DNA from 4 places in the Salinicoccus sp. CNSTN-B1 genome. Region 3 is predicted to be linked to each of the others. Evidence: riboswitches for the same ligand, from Rfam matches in the RefSeq annotation. Region 3 holds a riboswitch; each other region holds the start of a gene.
The links. Region 3 has a riboswitch for S-adenosylmethionine ahead of ACYF68_RS00685 (O-acetylhomoserine aminocarboxypropyltransferase/cysteine synthase family protein). Riboswitches for the same ligand answer to the same signal wherever they lie in the genome.
Positions count from the first base shown of each region.

Region 1 (3,649 bases), 1.5 Mb from region 3:
GGATTGGAAAGTTCATTAGAAGATTTTACAAATAAAGAAAAACATTTAAAGCAAGAATTTAAAAAGAAGAGAAACATAATAGGTTTCTTAAAGACATCATGGTGGAATATCAACATTTTTATCGCGATATAAATCAATTTAAACTAGAATTAGAACGTGAAAGGATTGAAGATATTGAGGGAAAATTCTAAAGTATTATACACAAATCAACAGCGAAGATAGTTCATTTGAAGAAATAACTGGAGTGAGATTTCAACTAATAGATGATAATTATAAGATATACGTTAAAAATGCCCAAGACGATGTAGAAGTAGATGCTCATTCTTGTTTTAGTGAAGGACATCTAAGAACTTTAGGCTTATCATTGATGCTAGCTGTAGCAGAAAATAACAAAGTGCCTTTTTTAATTTTTGATGACGTTGTAAACGCTATAGACAGTGACCATCGTGCAAATATAATAAAAATGATGTTTAATGATGACTACTTAAAAACTACTCAATTAATAATTACAACACATGATAGATTATTTTGGGAGAGATTTTGTAATGAGTACAGCTCCTCAATTGATAAAAAAAATGTTGACAATATAAGTTATATAATAAATTACTCAAATCACGGTTCGGTTATAATTCAGTATAATGTTGGTTTTGATTCTAAAATTAGAGAGGCATTGAAAAAGTATGATATACGTCAAGCCCTTATTTATTGTAGAATTTGGTTTGAAACTGTAGCGACTAAATATTGCGTAGATAACAGTTTGGAATTAACAGCTAAATTTAGTAATGTAAATAAAGGGAATCTTTTACAAACTTCATTAGAAAGTATTTATTCGAGGCTAAGTGAAAAATTTAGAGGTAATGAAAATCTACAAGTAATTAAAAATGATTTAATTAATTGGAATGCTCAAAACCAAGAGCATCATAGTTTTGACGAGCATAGCTTTAATTTTGTTCATTCAAAAAACAGTGATGAGGTGTCTAATATTTATAAAGCTATTAAAAAATTTATAAATGATATGGATCCTGAAACAAGTATAACAAAACTAAAGCATGATTTAGAACACATGGAATGGTTGCTAGGAAAATCAGAAAGAAAATTACAAAACGAAGGATTTATAGCTAATGCAGGTGTTAAAAAAGTGCGAGATGAAAGAGAGCATAATTTAGAATGCAAACTATATATAGAAGAGGTGGAAGAAGAATTAGAAAGACTGAGAGCGTATATTAGCACATTGACTACTTAATGAGTTGATTTTCGGAGTGCTAATTCAAGGTGCACGGTAGTCTAATTTTTCTCTGAGGATATGGTTTCTCCTGGTGTCAATTGATGAGATAAAAGCTTAGTCAATCATGTTAAAATACTTACCCTCATGACCGACGCCGACAATGGTGTCCCCCTTCAGATGGTTGAATTCATTATTAAATGTGGATAGTCATTTGGTTTTTATGAGATATTGAACCATGAAACCTGTCTGCCAGGCGCGGCAAAGTCGTTTAGCAATCTGAGATGTCTCGGAAAACCATTTTGAGTATGTCATACGTACTATTTTTAAGTGTCAAGCTTAATTTTACAATCGTCAATATATTGACAATTCAATATGTTTCGAGTAAAGTGAGATTCATTCAATTAAATACATTTATCCAGAGAAGTGGAGGGATTGGGCCCTATGAAGCTTCAGCAACAGGCTGTTATGGTACTGTGCTAAATCCTACAAGCTGATGCTTGGCAGATAGATATCTTTAAGCCATTTGCATTTAGCAGATGGCTTTTTGTTTTTAATATAAAAAGGATGTGGTGGCGTGGCTATTGAAATTACCGATGTCTCTAAGGAATATTTTGTTAAAGGGAAAAGGATAGAAGCACTGAAAAAGACGACCCTCTCCATTCGTGAGGGAGAAATCTTCGGTCTGATCGGCTTCAGTGGGGCGGGGAAGAGTACTCTGCTCCGCCTGATCAACTTGCTGGAGCAGCCGACTACCGGCAGCATCAATGTTAATGGAACGGATTTGGAGAAGTTGGTAGGAAGGGACCTGCGTATAAAACGTCAGAAGATCGGCATGATATTCCAGCAGTTCAATCTGATTGAAACTAAAACTGTCTACCAGAACATAGAATTTGTGTTGAAGGCGAGCAGTTACGATAAGAAGAAAGTGCCCTCGCGTATTGAGGAGCTGCTGGCGCTTGTGGGCTTAGGCGACAAGATGGACAACTATCCTAAAAATTTAAGTGGCGGACAGAAGCAGCGTGTTGGTATTGCGCGGGCGCTGGCCAATGATCCTGAAGTGCTTCTATGTGACGAAGCGACGAGCGCGCTCGATCCTGATACGACAAAGACGATTCTGAAACTGCTTAAGAAGATCAACAAGGAGCTGGGGATCACCATTGTATTGATTACCCATGAGATGGAGGTCATCAAAGAGGTTGCTGACCGTGTGGGCGTGATGACGGCAGGGGAGATTGTGGAGATGGATGACGTCTACGCGATCTTCAGCCATCCAGAACACGAAGTGACGAAGGGGTTTGTTCAGGATATATATGATTTCATTATCCCCCGCACATCGAACTGAACAGCGAGTCTGAAGTGATCACCATCAAATTCCTGAATGAACATGCGGAAGCGAACTATGTAAACCAACTCTACCGTCATTTTGACTGCGATATAAGCATTTTGAACGGCAGAATCGAATACATCCAGGATATGCCCCTTGGATTTCTGATGCTCCACATCAAAGGCAGACAGGAAGAGGTCACTAGATTGAAGCAATTCATCGACGACTCAAAAGGAATAGAGAGGGCTGAAATATATGGATAGACTGATAGAAATTACACCGCTGTTATACCGGGCACTGCTCGAAACGACCCTGATGGTCTCGATATCCATATTCTTTGCGGTGTTGCTTGGGCTCCCGCTCGGTATATTGTTGTATGTGACCGCCAATCCGCTGCTCTATAGAATAAAACCGCTGAACCAGTTCTTGGGGGCGTTGACCAACGTGATCCGGTCGTTCCCTTTCATCATATTGATTGTGGCGATCATGCCGATTGCGACTTGGCTGACAAACAGTTCCCACGGGCCGGTATTTGCCAGTGTGGCGCTCTCTTTAGCTGCCATTCCGCTGTTTGCGAGACTGGTGGAGACAAGCTTCAATGGAGTGGATAAAGGTGTGATTGAAGCGAGCATTGCCGGGGGCGCATCACTCTGGCTGATCATTACGGATGTGTTGATTCCGGAAGCGAAGCGGGGAATCACCCAGGCGATTACGCTGACGATCATCACCATCGTCGCCTTCAGCGCCACAGCAGGTGTCGTCGGCGGGGGCGGCATCGGAGACCTTGCGATACGATATGGGTACTACCGCTACGACACCGTGACGATGATCGCGACTGTCGTCATTCTGATTATAATTGTCCAACTCATCCAGATAATCGGGGATTATTTGAGCCAAAGAGAGGAGAGGAACTGATATGCGTGGGATACTGATATTCCTTGCGTCAACACTTGCTGTCATCATAGGAAGCAGCGCACTGCTCTACGAAGGGGAGGGGGAAGTGATCACGATCGGCGCTTCCACCGGTCCCTACAGCGACATGGTGAACTTTGCATTGAAGCCGGCCTTGGAAGAACAAGGCTACACGGTGGAGCTTGTGG
Region 1 covers NZ_JBTWMN010000004.1:1,549,828-1,553,476, reverse strand. Annotated here, with positions in the region: gene ACYF68_RS09215 (hypothetical protein) at 1-132, shown strand, start outside; gene ACYF68_RS09210 (hypothetical protein) at 245-1,243, shown strand; SAM riboswitch class I at 1,634-1,736, shown strand; partial or broken gene ACYF68_RS09205 (methionine ABC transporter ATP-binding protein) at 1,800-2,812, shown strand; gene ACYF68_RS09200 (methionine ABC transporter permease) at 2,805-3,464, shown strand; gene ACYF68_RS09195 (MetQ/NlpA family ABC transporter substrate-binding protein) at 3,466-3,649, shown strand, end outside.
Region 1: it holds a riboswitch for S-adenosylmethionine, as region 3 does, so the genes downstream of both, ACYF68_RS09205 (methionine ABC transporter ATP-binding protein) here and ACYF68_RS00685 (O-acetylhomoserine aminocarboxypropyltransferase/cysteine synthase family protein) in region 3, are expected to answer to the same signal.

Region 2 (3,649 bases), 1.5 Mb from region 3:
CAATACAAGGACTTCAGGTCCTCACAGATTTCTTTGCGGTCCGATACACGAACCCTGTGAGAAATGTTGCGTGCAACGTGAATGAAATACGTCTGGTATTTCGCTTTTGAAAACACCGAATGAATAGAATACTGTCTTTGATGCCTGTGAGTCCATCAGAAATGAAGAGCAGGACGTCCGACACGCCCCGTGCATGAATGGCTTCAATCAATTCCTTCCAGACATGGGCAGATTCGGTCGGCGCGACGGTATAAGCCAGGACTTCTTTGGAATTATCTTCTCGAATGCCCACAGCGATATAGACAGCTTCTTTCGAAATCGTCCCTCTTTTACAGGCAGGAATGTCGCATTCAGATACACACATACCGCTCGGATAATGATCGCTGGCGGAATATCGCCACCTCTTCTGTGACCGCCTGAGTCATGTTTGAAATGGTCTGGGCGTATAGTGGTTCCCATACATCCGTTCAATCAGATGAGAGATCACAGATATCGTCACCCTTTTTTGAAACATGTGGATGACAAAGGATTCCAGTGTGTCATTGGAGCGCTTATAGGGCGCAACAGTCTGTTGCTTGAAGTCTCCGTTCCGGTCCCGGGGGATGGCGATCTCTAGGCCCCCGTATTCTATATGTAGGGTGCGGGAATAGGCGTCGTTTCTGGAGTTCCCGGGATTGAAACCCACGCGGTCATACCTTTCATAATCCAAGAACGCAGTCAGTTCGGTTTTAAGCAATGAGTTCACCGTCGTTTCCAGGTGCTGGGGAAGAATTCTGTGACATCTCCTTTTTTACTAGAGCTTGAATAATATCTGATGTAAAATGATTCATAGAGGTGTCCGCTTTTCTTAGATTCGGTCTAGTAACTTAATCTTACAAGAAAAGGACACCCTTTTTCTATTTATTCATTTACACAAACTATTTTACACTCTCTTTAAAAGGCCATGGGTATATTACAATATTAATTTGATCAGAAAATAATTATGCTCTCAATAATTTTAATCCTCTCCTATACCCACATAACTAAACTTTCCCCGACATTTCCAACACACATACCGCTTCTCATATCCCTTTAGCGGTTTCAAAATCATCTTCGTCGTCTCATCACATAAAAGCACTTCGGGATCATTGGCCAACGCCCGCGCGATACCGACACGCTGCTTCTGTCCGCCACTCAAATTTTTAGGATAGCTGTCCATCTTATCGCCTAAGCCCACAAGCGCCAGCAGCTCCTCAATACGCGATGGCACCTTCTTCTTATCGTAACTGCTCGCCTTCAACACAAATTCTATGTTCTGATAGACCGTTTTAGTTTCAATCAGATTGAATTGCTGGAATATCTTGCCGATCTTCTGACGTTTTATACGCAGGTCCCTCCCAGCCAACTTGCCTAAGTCTGTTCCATTAACATTGATGCTGCCGGTAGTCGGCTGCTCCAGCAAGTTGATCAGGCGCAGCAGGGTACTCTTCCCCGCCCCACTGAAACCGATCAGACCGAAGATCTCACCCCCACGAATGGAGAGGGTCGTCTTTTTCAAAGCTTCTATCCTTTCCCCTTTAACAAAATATTCTTTAGAGACATCGGTAATTTCAATAGCCACGCCACCACATCCTTTTTTTAATAAAAAAAGCCATCTGCTAAATGCAAATGGCTTAAAGATATCTATCTGCCAAGCATCAGCTTGTAGGATTTAGCACAGTGCCATAACAGCCTGTTGCTGAAGCTTCATAGGGCCCAATCCCTCCACTTCTCTAGATAAATGTATTTAATTGAATGAATTTCACTTTACTCTAGATAAATGAATTGTCAATATTTTAAAATAATCAATCTTCTAATAGAACAAAGTTTTAAATGTCGCCGATTGTAAAATTAAGCTAGACACATAAAAAGGTCACGCATGATACACTCAAAATGGTTTTCCGACCAAAGAAATCATAGGAGTGATCATGCATGACCCATACCCATATTACCACGGATGAACTGGTAATCATAGAAGCCCATTTCCATCACGACACACCGATTTCTCATATTGCGAAACGGATTGGACGTGCCCGTCAGACGGTTCATAATGTCATCGCATATCTCAGGGACGGGCACACTGCGTTGGACTATTACCAGCGCTATCAAGAAAACAAAAAGCGGTGTGGTAGAAAACGGATTGTCCTGCCAGCCGACCAACAGGCGTATATTGAAAAGCAGGTGGCTCAGGGCTGGACGCCGGATGTCATTGTGGGTCGGCAGGAAATGCGGATTGATTGTTCAATTCGTACGCTGTACCGGATGTTCAAGCGTGACATTTTTGATGCGGCCACATTGCCGATGCAAGGCAAGCGAAAACCAAATGGGCACCAGGAACGCCGGGGCCGACAGACCTTCAGGCGAAATATCTCTGAAAGAGCAGATGACTATCCCTCTTTCAATGAAGAATTCGGTCACCTAGAAGGCGATACCATCGTCGGTGTCCGTCACAAGAGTGCCGTCATCACGCTGGTCGAGCGCCTGTCAAAAGCCATTATCACCTTGAAACCCAAAGGCAGAACCGCACTGGATATTGAGGCTGCCATTAATACATGGTGCCAAGAGATGCCTAGAAACCTGTTCAAGTCGATCACCTTCGACTGTGGTAAAGAATTCTCCAACTGGCAGTCGATGAGTAATCGAAATGATCTATCCATCTACTTTGCCGATCCGGGCACACCATCACAGCGAGGGTTGAATGAACATTCAAATGGATTGCTCAGAAGGGATGGCCTGCCTAAAGATATGGATTTCAACACGGTCGACCAAGCTTTTACCTCATCGGTTGCCGCCAGAAGAAACCATATCCCAAGAAAATCATTGGACTACCGTACACCGTTGGAAGTCTTTTTGAGTTACATGGGTGACAAGGAACTGTCTAGCTTATTTTGACAAACGAAAATATTATAAATGCACCACTTTGTTTAATTTGGATTTCTAATTTTTATATTGTTAATTAGCCTCTTTCTAATATCAATCTCGTTTTTAGACCCTATGTATACACTCATTGCTTCAATAATGTTTAGTTCGTACCCTTCAATAACACCTAGATCTAATTGATCCTTGACAGAGGAGTAGCCTAAGTAACTAATCACATCATTCGTACTTCCTGGAAATATAAAAACGTTTACAATCTCACTTTCTTTATCCATTAAAGAGTGTCTATAAAAATATTGCTTTACTAAGTCCGACCATCCTGGCAATTTTCTCGGTGCATACTTTATTGTATAATATTTAGCATCGAGAATATAAAGTGTTTCATCTTCACGAAGCATTATATCAGGTATTTGAGAAGTTTCAGCGATATCCCCGGATACTTCCCAGTATGGCTTAGGCATTTTTGGAGTATCATCAGAGTCATTCTTAAATATACTTCTACAAATATCTTCCCATATCCACGGAAAATTGAATGTTATAATTTTAAAATTATTTCCAATACTATTTTTTCCGACTCCTAATAGAAATTCTTTTAACTTTAAAAGCAAAATAAGCCTACGCTCTTCATAACTTCTATTTATTTCCATGTCTAATAGATAAATTAATTGATTTATATCAATATTTAATTCTACATCATCTATATATGAATCAGTAACTCCTAAAAACCATCCGAAATTTTTGATACTTTTAGAAA
Region 2 covers NZ_JBTWMN010000004.1:1,557,631-1,561,279, forward strand. Annotated here, with positions in the region: partial or broken gene ACYF68_RS09230 (IS256 family transposase) at 1-745, opposite strand, end outside; gene ACYF68_RS09235 (ATP-binding cassette domain-containing protein) at 998-1,600, opposite strand; SAM riboswitch class I at 1,660-1,762, opposite strand; gene ACYF68_RS09240 (IS30 family transposase) at 1,951-2,910, shown strand; gene ACYF68_RS09245 (LlaJI family restriction endonuclease) at 2,943-3,649, opposite strand, start outside.
Region 2: it holds a riboswitch for S-adenosylmethionine, as region 3 does, so the genes downstream of both, ACYF68_RS09235 (ATP-binding cassette domain-containing protein) here and ACYF68_RS00685 (O-acetylhomoserine aminocarboxypropyltransferase/cysteine synthase family protein) in region 3, are expected to answer to the same signal.

Region 3 (3,649 bases):
TTTTCGACTGGCGCACCGGTTACAATCATGCCGTCATACCGTCTGTCAGTTATTTCCCTGAACGTGTGGTAATACTTCTGAAGGTGGCTGGTGGGTGTGTTCTTGCTAATATGGCTGTTCATATGCATGAAATCCACATCGACCTGCAGCGGTGTATTACCCAGGAGACGGAGAAGCTGTAACTCCGTCTCTTCTTTTTTAGGCATCAGATTCAGAATAAGAATGCGTAGCGGACGAATATCTTGAGTATATGCACGATGCTCTTCTATCGTATAGACATTTTCATTGTGCAGGTGTTCCTTGACAGGCAGACCTTCAATTATTTTTATCGGCATTTAAATCGCACCCAAAGCTTTTTCAAGGTCACCAATGATATCATCGATGTGTTCCAAGCCTATAGATACGCGGATGGCTTCAGGTCTCACTCCGCCTTTCAACTGTTCAGATTCGTCGAGCTGTGAGTGTGTCGTAGAGGCGGGATGGATCACCAGGGACTTTGCATCACCGACATTAGCGAGCAAGGAAAAGAGCTCCAAAGATTCAATGAAACGTTTTCCGGCTTCATATCCGCCTACCACCCCGAAAGTAAATATGGCGGAGGCGCCTTTCGGAAGATATTTTTTCTGAAGAGCATTATATTTACTGGACTTAAGGCCCGCATAATCCACCCATTGTACTTTTTCGTGATCTTCGAGATATTCTGCTACGGCTTTTGCATTTTCAACATGTCTTTCCATCCTTAAAGATAATGTTTCGATGCCCTGTACCAGTAGGAATGCATTGAAGGGGGATATCGCAGCGCCTGTATCACGTAATAATGTAGTTCGAAGTTTGAAGACGTAAGCGGCCGGGCCGAATGCCTCGGTAAAAACAAGCCCGTGGTATGAGTCGTCGGGTTCAGTAAGACCTGGGAACTTGCCGTTGTTCCAATTGAAATTCCCACCGTCCACAATCACACCACCTATAGAAGTACCGTGTCCACCAAGGAACTTAGTTGCAGAATGGACAACAACATTAGCTCCGTACTCAAGTGGACGGCAAAGGTAAGGTGTGGCAAATGTGTTATCGACAATGAGAGGGATGCCATGAGTTGAAGCAATCTCAGCCAATGCTTCAATATCCTCTATATTGCCTTCAGGATTGCCGATTGTTTCAATGAATATCGCTTTTGTATTATGTTTAATTTCACGTGAAACGTTATCAAGATCCTTTGTGTCAACAAAACTTGTCTCGATGCCGAACTTCTTGAAGGTATGGCTGAATAGAGTGTATGTGCCTCCATATAGGCTGGTCGTTGAGATGATATGATCACCGTTACCTGCAACACCTTGGATGGCATAGGTAATGGCAGCCATGCCTGACGCGACAGCCAGGCCTGCAACCCCGCCTTCAAGATCGGAGACCCGTGTTTCAAGTGCTGCAGTCGTAGGGTTCATGATGCGCGTATATATGTTGCCGGCATCCTGCAGACCGAATAGTTCAGCCGCGTGCTTAGTATCATCGAATACATAAGAAGTGGTCTGATAGATTGGGAGCGCGCGTGATTTGGTGTCTGTATCTACTTCCTGGCCTGCATGCAACTGTTTTGTTTCAAATCGATAGTGTTTCGACATTTCCATACCTCCAGATAATATATTAAAATTAAAAAGAGTCTGCCCAAAGATAAAGGGAGACTCTTGAGTCGCTCATCTTTCAGGACATGCCTGTTGGATTTAGCACCTTACCTAAAAGGTTGCCGGGCTTCATAGGGCCAATCCCTCCACCGCTCTTGATAAGTGAATATTGAATTAAGAGCTATAATACTATAGGGAATGTTTAATTGTCAAACATTTTAAAAAACTTTAAGGATGTTTGGTAAAGTATCTAATAAGGAAAATGAAATGAAACAATGAAAAGGGGAATGAGCATGAAGATTGTCAAACCTGCTCCTATATATCATGAAGGTGGTTATAGGGCAATCATCCTATTGCATTCTTTTACGGGTACAGTAAGGGATGTGAAGAACTTGGCAGAACATTTGAAGGATGAAGGCTACACGGTATCGGCACCCAGCCTGGCAGGACATGGTACGGGGCCTGATGCAATGGCAAGGGTGGGCCCTCAAGATTGGTGGCAAGATGTAGAAGAAGCTTACGAAAGCCTCAAGAAAGATGGACACGATGAAATTGCGGTTGCTGGAGTCTCTCTTGGAGGGCTCCTTTCCTTGAAAGCGGGCGAAGAGCTTGAAGGTATAAAAGGAATAGTGGCGATGTCGGTACCTATGGATAAGGATAGTGATGGCATCAACAGAAGAATGATAGATTACACACGCAATTTCATGAAGTTCGTTGGGCATTCGAATGAAGAGATAGAAGAAAAGGTTAAGGAAATCGAAGAAGCGCCTATGGAGGGCCTAAAAGATTTCAAAACAATGATTGATGAAGTACATGGGCGTTTATCGGCAATCGATGTGCCTGTAGCGGTAAAATACGGTGAGAGAGATGCTGAGTCGTATAGGGATAGTGCGCTGCAGATTTATGATGAATTGCAGATCGAAGAAAAACATGTCAAAGGATATTCAGATACAAGCCATCTCATGACTCGTAGCCGGGAACAGGAAATACTTTTTGAAGACATTATCAGATTTATGGACGGCCTATCGTGGAAGCGCTAAAGATATATAGGATGTAGCTACAGAGTGAATGACTCCAAAGCTCGTGCGCTTGAAATTCCCTAGGAAAACAGTTAAACTTTACAATAAATTCATATGAAGCCGTCTAGGGTTCCGCCATCTAATGGGACTGGTCCGAGAGATGGCGCATGAGCGGATCATGACACGGAGGGATAAAAGCCTGGGAGAGAAATCTATTTTCTCCCGGGCTTTTTTTACGGATTAGGAGGAAAATGATGAATATACAATGGATAAAAGTATTTATTGCAAGTGTTTTTGAAGTAGGGTGGGTGATTGGTTTGACCCACTCAACTTCATGGTATCATTGGCTGTTTACAGGCATTGCGATTTTTGTCAGCTTCTACTTGATGATTAATGCAGGAGAATATCTTCCAGTAGGTACAGTCTATGCAGTTTTTGTAGGACTGGGTGCATTCGGGACTGTGCTCTCTGAAATCATCTTGTTCGGGCACCCTTTCTACCATTGAAGATCACTTTGATTTCATTGATATTGATTGGGGTAATAGGGTTGAAGATAGTTACAGATGGCAAGGAAAGGCAGGGGGTTAGTATGGCGTGGATATCACTTATAGTAGCTGGAATGTTTGAAGTATGCGGTGTGCTTTCCATCAATAAATTGCATAACGACAAATCGCTCCCTGCCCTATTCCTCCTACTCCTATGCTTTGGCTTATCCTTCTTCTTCCTGGCAGTCGCATTGGAAACATTGCCGATGGGTGTGACGTATGCTGTGTGGACGGGAATAGGGGCCTCCGGAGGCGCACTTCTTGGGATGTTCTTCTTCGGGGAGTCCAGAGATTGGCGACGCATCTTTTTCATACTATTGATTATTTCTGCTGTTGTAGGATTGAAACTCATTTCCTAGGAGCAATCTAAGATTAAAGGGAACTATTGTGGCAGATTGTTAGAGAAAGAGGCCGCTTTCAATAGAAGCGGCTTCTACACATCAGTCCAGGTATTTTTCCAGATTGGTGTTAT
Region 3 covers NZ_JBTWMN010000004.1:96,958-100,606, reverse strand. Annotated here, with positions in the region: gene ACYF68_RS00690 (homoserine O-succinyltransferase) at 1-335, opposite strand, end outside; gene ACYF68_RS00685 (O-acetylhomoserine aminocarboxypropyltransferase/cysteine synthase family protein) at 336-1,613, opposite strand; SAM riboswitch class I at 1,683-1,778, opposite strand; gene ACYF68_RS00680 (alpha/beta hydrolase) at 1,907-2,653, shown strand; guanidine-I (ykkC/yxkD leader) riboswitch at 2,746-2,840, shown strand; partial or broken gene ACYF68_RS00675 (DMT family transporter) at 2,887-3,215, shown strand; gene ACYF68_RS00670 (DMT family transporter) at 3,222-3,536, shown strand; gene ACYF68_RS00665 (general stress protein) at 3,618-3,649, opposite strand, start outside.

Region 4 (3,649 bases), 390 kb from region 3:
CAGGATTGCGTGGCATGAGCGTACAGCTCATCGATCATCACCCCGAACTCGGAGGAAAACTCAACATCTATCCCGAAAAGATGGTCTGGGATATCGGAGGCGTCGCGCCTGCGCCTGCCGACCAGATCCGCCAGCAGATGATTGATCAGGCAAAGACTTTCGATCCGGAAATCCATGTGTCTACGACATGTGAAGCAATCCATCAACACCAGGATTATTTCGAGGTGGCTACAGACAAAGGACCGCTATTCAGCCGCACGCTCATCGTCGCTTCCGGCCGGGGCATCTTCTCGCCCGTCAAACTTACAGTCGAAGGTGCGGAGTCTGGTGGATTCAGCAACCTCCATTATACAGTCAAGCGCCTTGATCGTTTCAAAGGACGTGACATCCTCATCTCTGGCGCCGGCAACACTGCCATTGACTGGGCAGAAGCGCTGTGCAATATCGCGTCATCCGTCACCTTGATCTACCGGAGCGAAGAGATGAAGGGGCACGAGGCGATGATCGCCTCCCTCCACCAAAAAGAAAATCTCCATATGTGTCCGCAGTGCCAGATCGACGCCCTCATCCCTGATGAGATAACAGAGGAAATTGCCGCTGCCCGCCTGTCCAACGGCCACATGATTGATGTCGACGATGTCCTGGTCAGCCATGGATATGAATCAAACTGCACATTCCTCGACGCGCTAAGGGGAAAAATTCCATTAAACGAGCACCAGATGATATTGACTGATGATATCGTCGATACACCTGTGCCGGGATTATTTGCATGTGGCGACCAGATCACCTACGACGATAAAGTACACCTCATTGCAGGGTGTTTTACAGAGGCGGCACAAGCCGCGAACCACGCCAAGAAATTCCTTCAATCCGATGCGCCGGCAGAAGGCATGGTCTCTTCCCATAACGATATATTCAAGGAAAAGAACAGACAGCTCATCAAAAACAGACGATGAAGGCCCGAGGCCCATCATATGGTTCCAGCCGCACACTATTGACACTCCAACTAAAAAAAGGTAGAGTGGATTAAAATTAAATCGAGAAATTTCTTATCCAGAGAGGTGGAGGGACTGGCCCTATGAAGCCTCGGCAACACCCAAGGGACTGTGCCAATTCCAGAAGCGTCATGCTTGAAAGATAAGAAGAGATATCATTGCCCTCTTCTTCCATATGTAGAGGGCTTTTTTATTTTCTCAGACCACCAACCATCTGGAGTGATAGATTATGACAAAAAACACCCGCGGTAATCCCCTCGCACTATTGCCCTGCTCGTTTTCGTACTGCTTTTCCTTGGAACCGGCATCGTGGCGCAGGACTTCTATGCCATGCCGATTACCGTCGCGGTGATCATCGCCATCATCGCCGCCATGCTGCTCAAGCCAAAAGAACGCCTGAACGATAAAATCGCTGTGCTCACCCGGGGTGCCGGACAGGAAAACATCATGCTGATGGTCATCATCTTCCTGCTTGCCGGCGCTTTTTCACAAGTTGCAGAGAATATGGGGGCCGTCGACTCGACCGTCAACTTCGGGCTGGCCTTTCTGCCAAGCAGCCTTCTGCTCGTCGGCCTGTTTGTGATTTCATGCTTCATCTCCATCTCGATGGGCACATCGACCGGTACGGTCGCCGCGCTGGTCCCCATCGCCGTCGGCATTGCAGGCCAAACCGACCTTGCTTTGGCGTTGACTGTGGCGACGGTCATAGGTGGCGCAATGTTTGGGGATAATTTGTCCATCATCTCTGACACGACCATCGTCTCCACCCAATCCCAGGAGGTGAAGATGGTGGACAAGTTCAAGACGAACTTTCTGATCGTCCTGCCCGGTGCCATAATTACGATGATCATACTATGGTTCATTTCGTCCGGCCAATCTGCAACTGCTGGAAGCGATGGGGGTTACAGCCTACTTAAGGTGTTACCGTATCTGCTTGTCCTCATCATCGCACTGATCGGCGTCAATGTACTGCTCGTGCTTTTGAGCGGCATCGTGTTTGCAGGAATTGTCGGTCTTGCCGACGGTTCCTATACAGTGACTTCGCTGATGGCCGCTGCCGGCGAGGGCATCGGTAACATGCAGGAGATTGCCGTCATTACGATACTGATCGGCGGCCTCATCGCACTGATCCAGCATTACGGCGGAATCGACTACCTGCTCCACTTCATTACGGACAGGATCCATACTAGGCGCGGGGCTGAGTTCGGCATTGCCACCCTGGTCAGCGTGACCGATTTGAGTACCGCCAACAATACAATTTCCATCATCATCACAGGCCCCCTCGCCCGTGACATTGCTGATGAGTACGGGGTCGACCGTAAGAAATCCGCCAGCATCCTCGATATTTTCGCCTCGGCATTCCAGGGCATCATCCCCTATGGTGCACAGATGCTTGCAGCGGCCGGGCTGGCCAGCATTTCACCCATTGCCCTTATACCGTTCGCCATCTATCCAGCAATGCTGCTTATCTCTGGACTTATCGCCATCGCCATCGGATTCCCAAAGAAGTTGAATTCCTGACGAAAATAAAGCAGCCCCTCCATGCGTCATCGACGTGCGGAGGGGCTGCTTTATTTTAGTGTTTTCCCATATTCAAGGCGACAAGGACCATCATTTTGACCCCGTCGCTGAAACTGTCTTCATCGATGCCGAACTTAGGGTGGTGGTGGGGATACTCCATATCCTTCTCGCGGCTGCCTGCACCAATGAAGGCATATGTCCCTGGAATCTTCTGTGAGAAAGCCGAGAAATCTTCTCCGCCCATAGCCATCGGATATTCAAAGATGGCTCCACCGAATTCCTCCACTGCAATCTCTCTGACCTGGTCTGTCATATCATGATTATTGATGACAGCAGAATAGCCGTAGTTGAAGGTGAAATTGAACGTCGCATTGTACATGCTGCATACACCTTCGATGGCTTTTTCCATCCGCTCTTTAACTAACTCCCGTGTATTTCCATCTATAGTACGGACACTGCCCTCAAGCATCGCAGTATCAGGGATTATATTTTTTGCGGTGCCTGCATTGAATTTCGTCGTAGAGATGACCACGGAATCCAAGGGGAAGTAATCCGCGAAACGATGCTCTGGAACTGGGCGACGATCTGACTGCCGATCACCACCGGATCGATTGCGTTTTCAGGCTGGGAGGCATGGCCGCCGCTCCCTTGGATCTTAAGCTCGAAAGTATCTGAATTGGATGTGACTGCACCGTTGGTGATGCCAATCTTGCCGGTTGGAATCGGTGTGAAAAGATGCTGGCCATAAATGAAATCGAGTTCATCGAAAAGCCCTGTCGCCACCATTTCGCGCGCCCCGCCCGGCGGCACTTCCTCAGCGTGCTGGAAAATCAGATAGATGGTGCCATGTAGCTGATCAACGTTTTTGCTCAACACTTTTGCTGCCCCGAGCAAAATGGCGGCGTGGCCATCATGGCCGCACGCATGCATCGTCCCTTCATTTTCAGACACAAAATCGATGTCTTCACGCTCTTCCTGGATCTCAAGCGCATCGATATCCGCCCGGAGGCCAATCTTTTTCCCGGGATGAGCACCCTTTATCACGCCGAGGACACTTGTGTCAGTCGGCCGTGATACTTCAATACCCCCATTTCAGAGAGTGCCTTTTCAATGTATCCACTCGTCCAAACCTT
Region 4 covers NZ_JBTWMN010000004.1:484,293-487,941, reverse strand. Annotated here, with positions in the region: gene ACYF68_RS02895 (NAD(P)/FAD-dependent oxidoreductase) at 1-956, shown strand, start outside; SAM riboswitch class I at 1,047-1,144, shown strand; gene ACYF68_RS02890 (Na+/H+ antiporter NhaC family protein) at 1,305-2,516, shown strand; gene ACYF68_RS02885 (M20/M25/M40 family metallo-hydrolase) at 2,572-2,925, opposite strand; gene ACYF68_RS02880 (amidohydrolase) at 3,000-3,560, opposite strand; gene ACYF68_RS02875 (hypothetical protein) at 3,557-3,649, opposite strand, start outside.
Region 4: it holds a riboswitch for S-adenosylmethionine, as region 3 does, so the genes downstream of both, ACYF68_RS02890 (Na+/H+ antiporter NhaC family protein) here and ACYF68_RS00685 (O-acetylhomoserine aminocarboxypropyltransferase/cysteine synthase family protein) in region 3, are expected to answer to the same signal.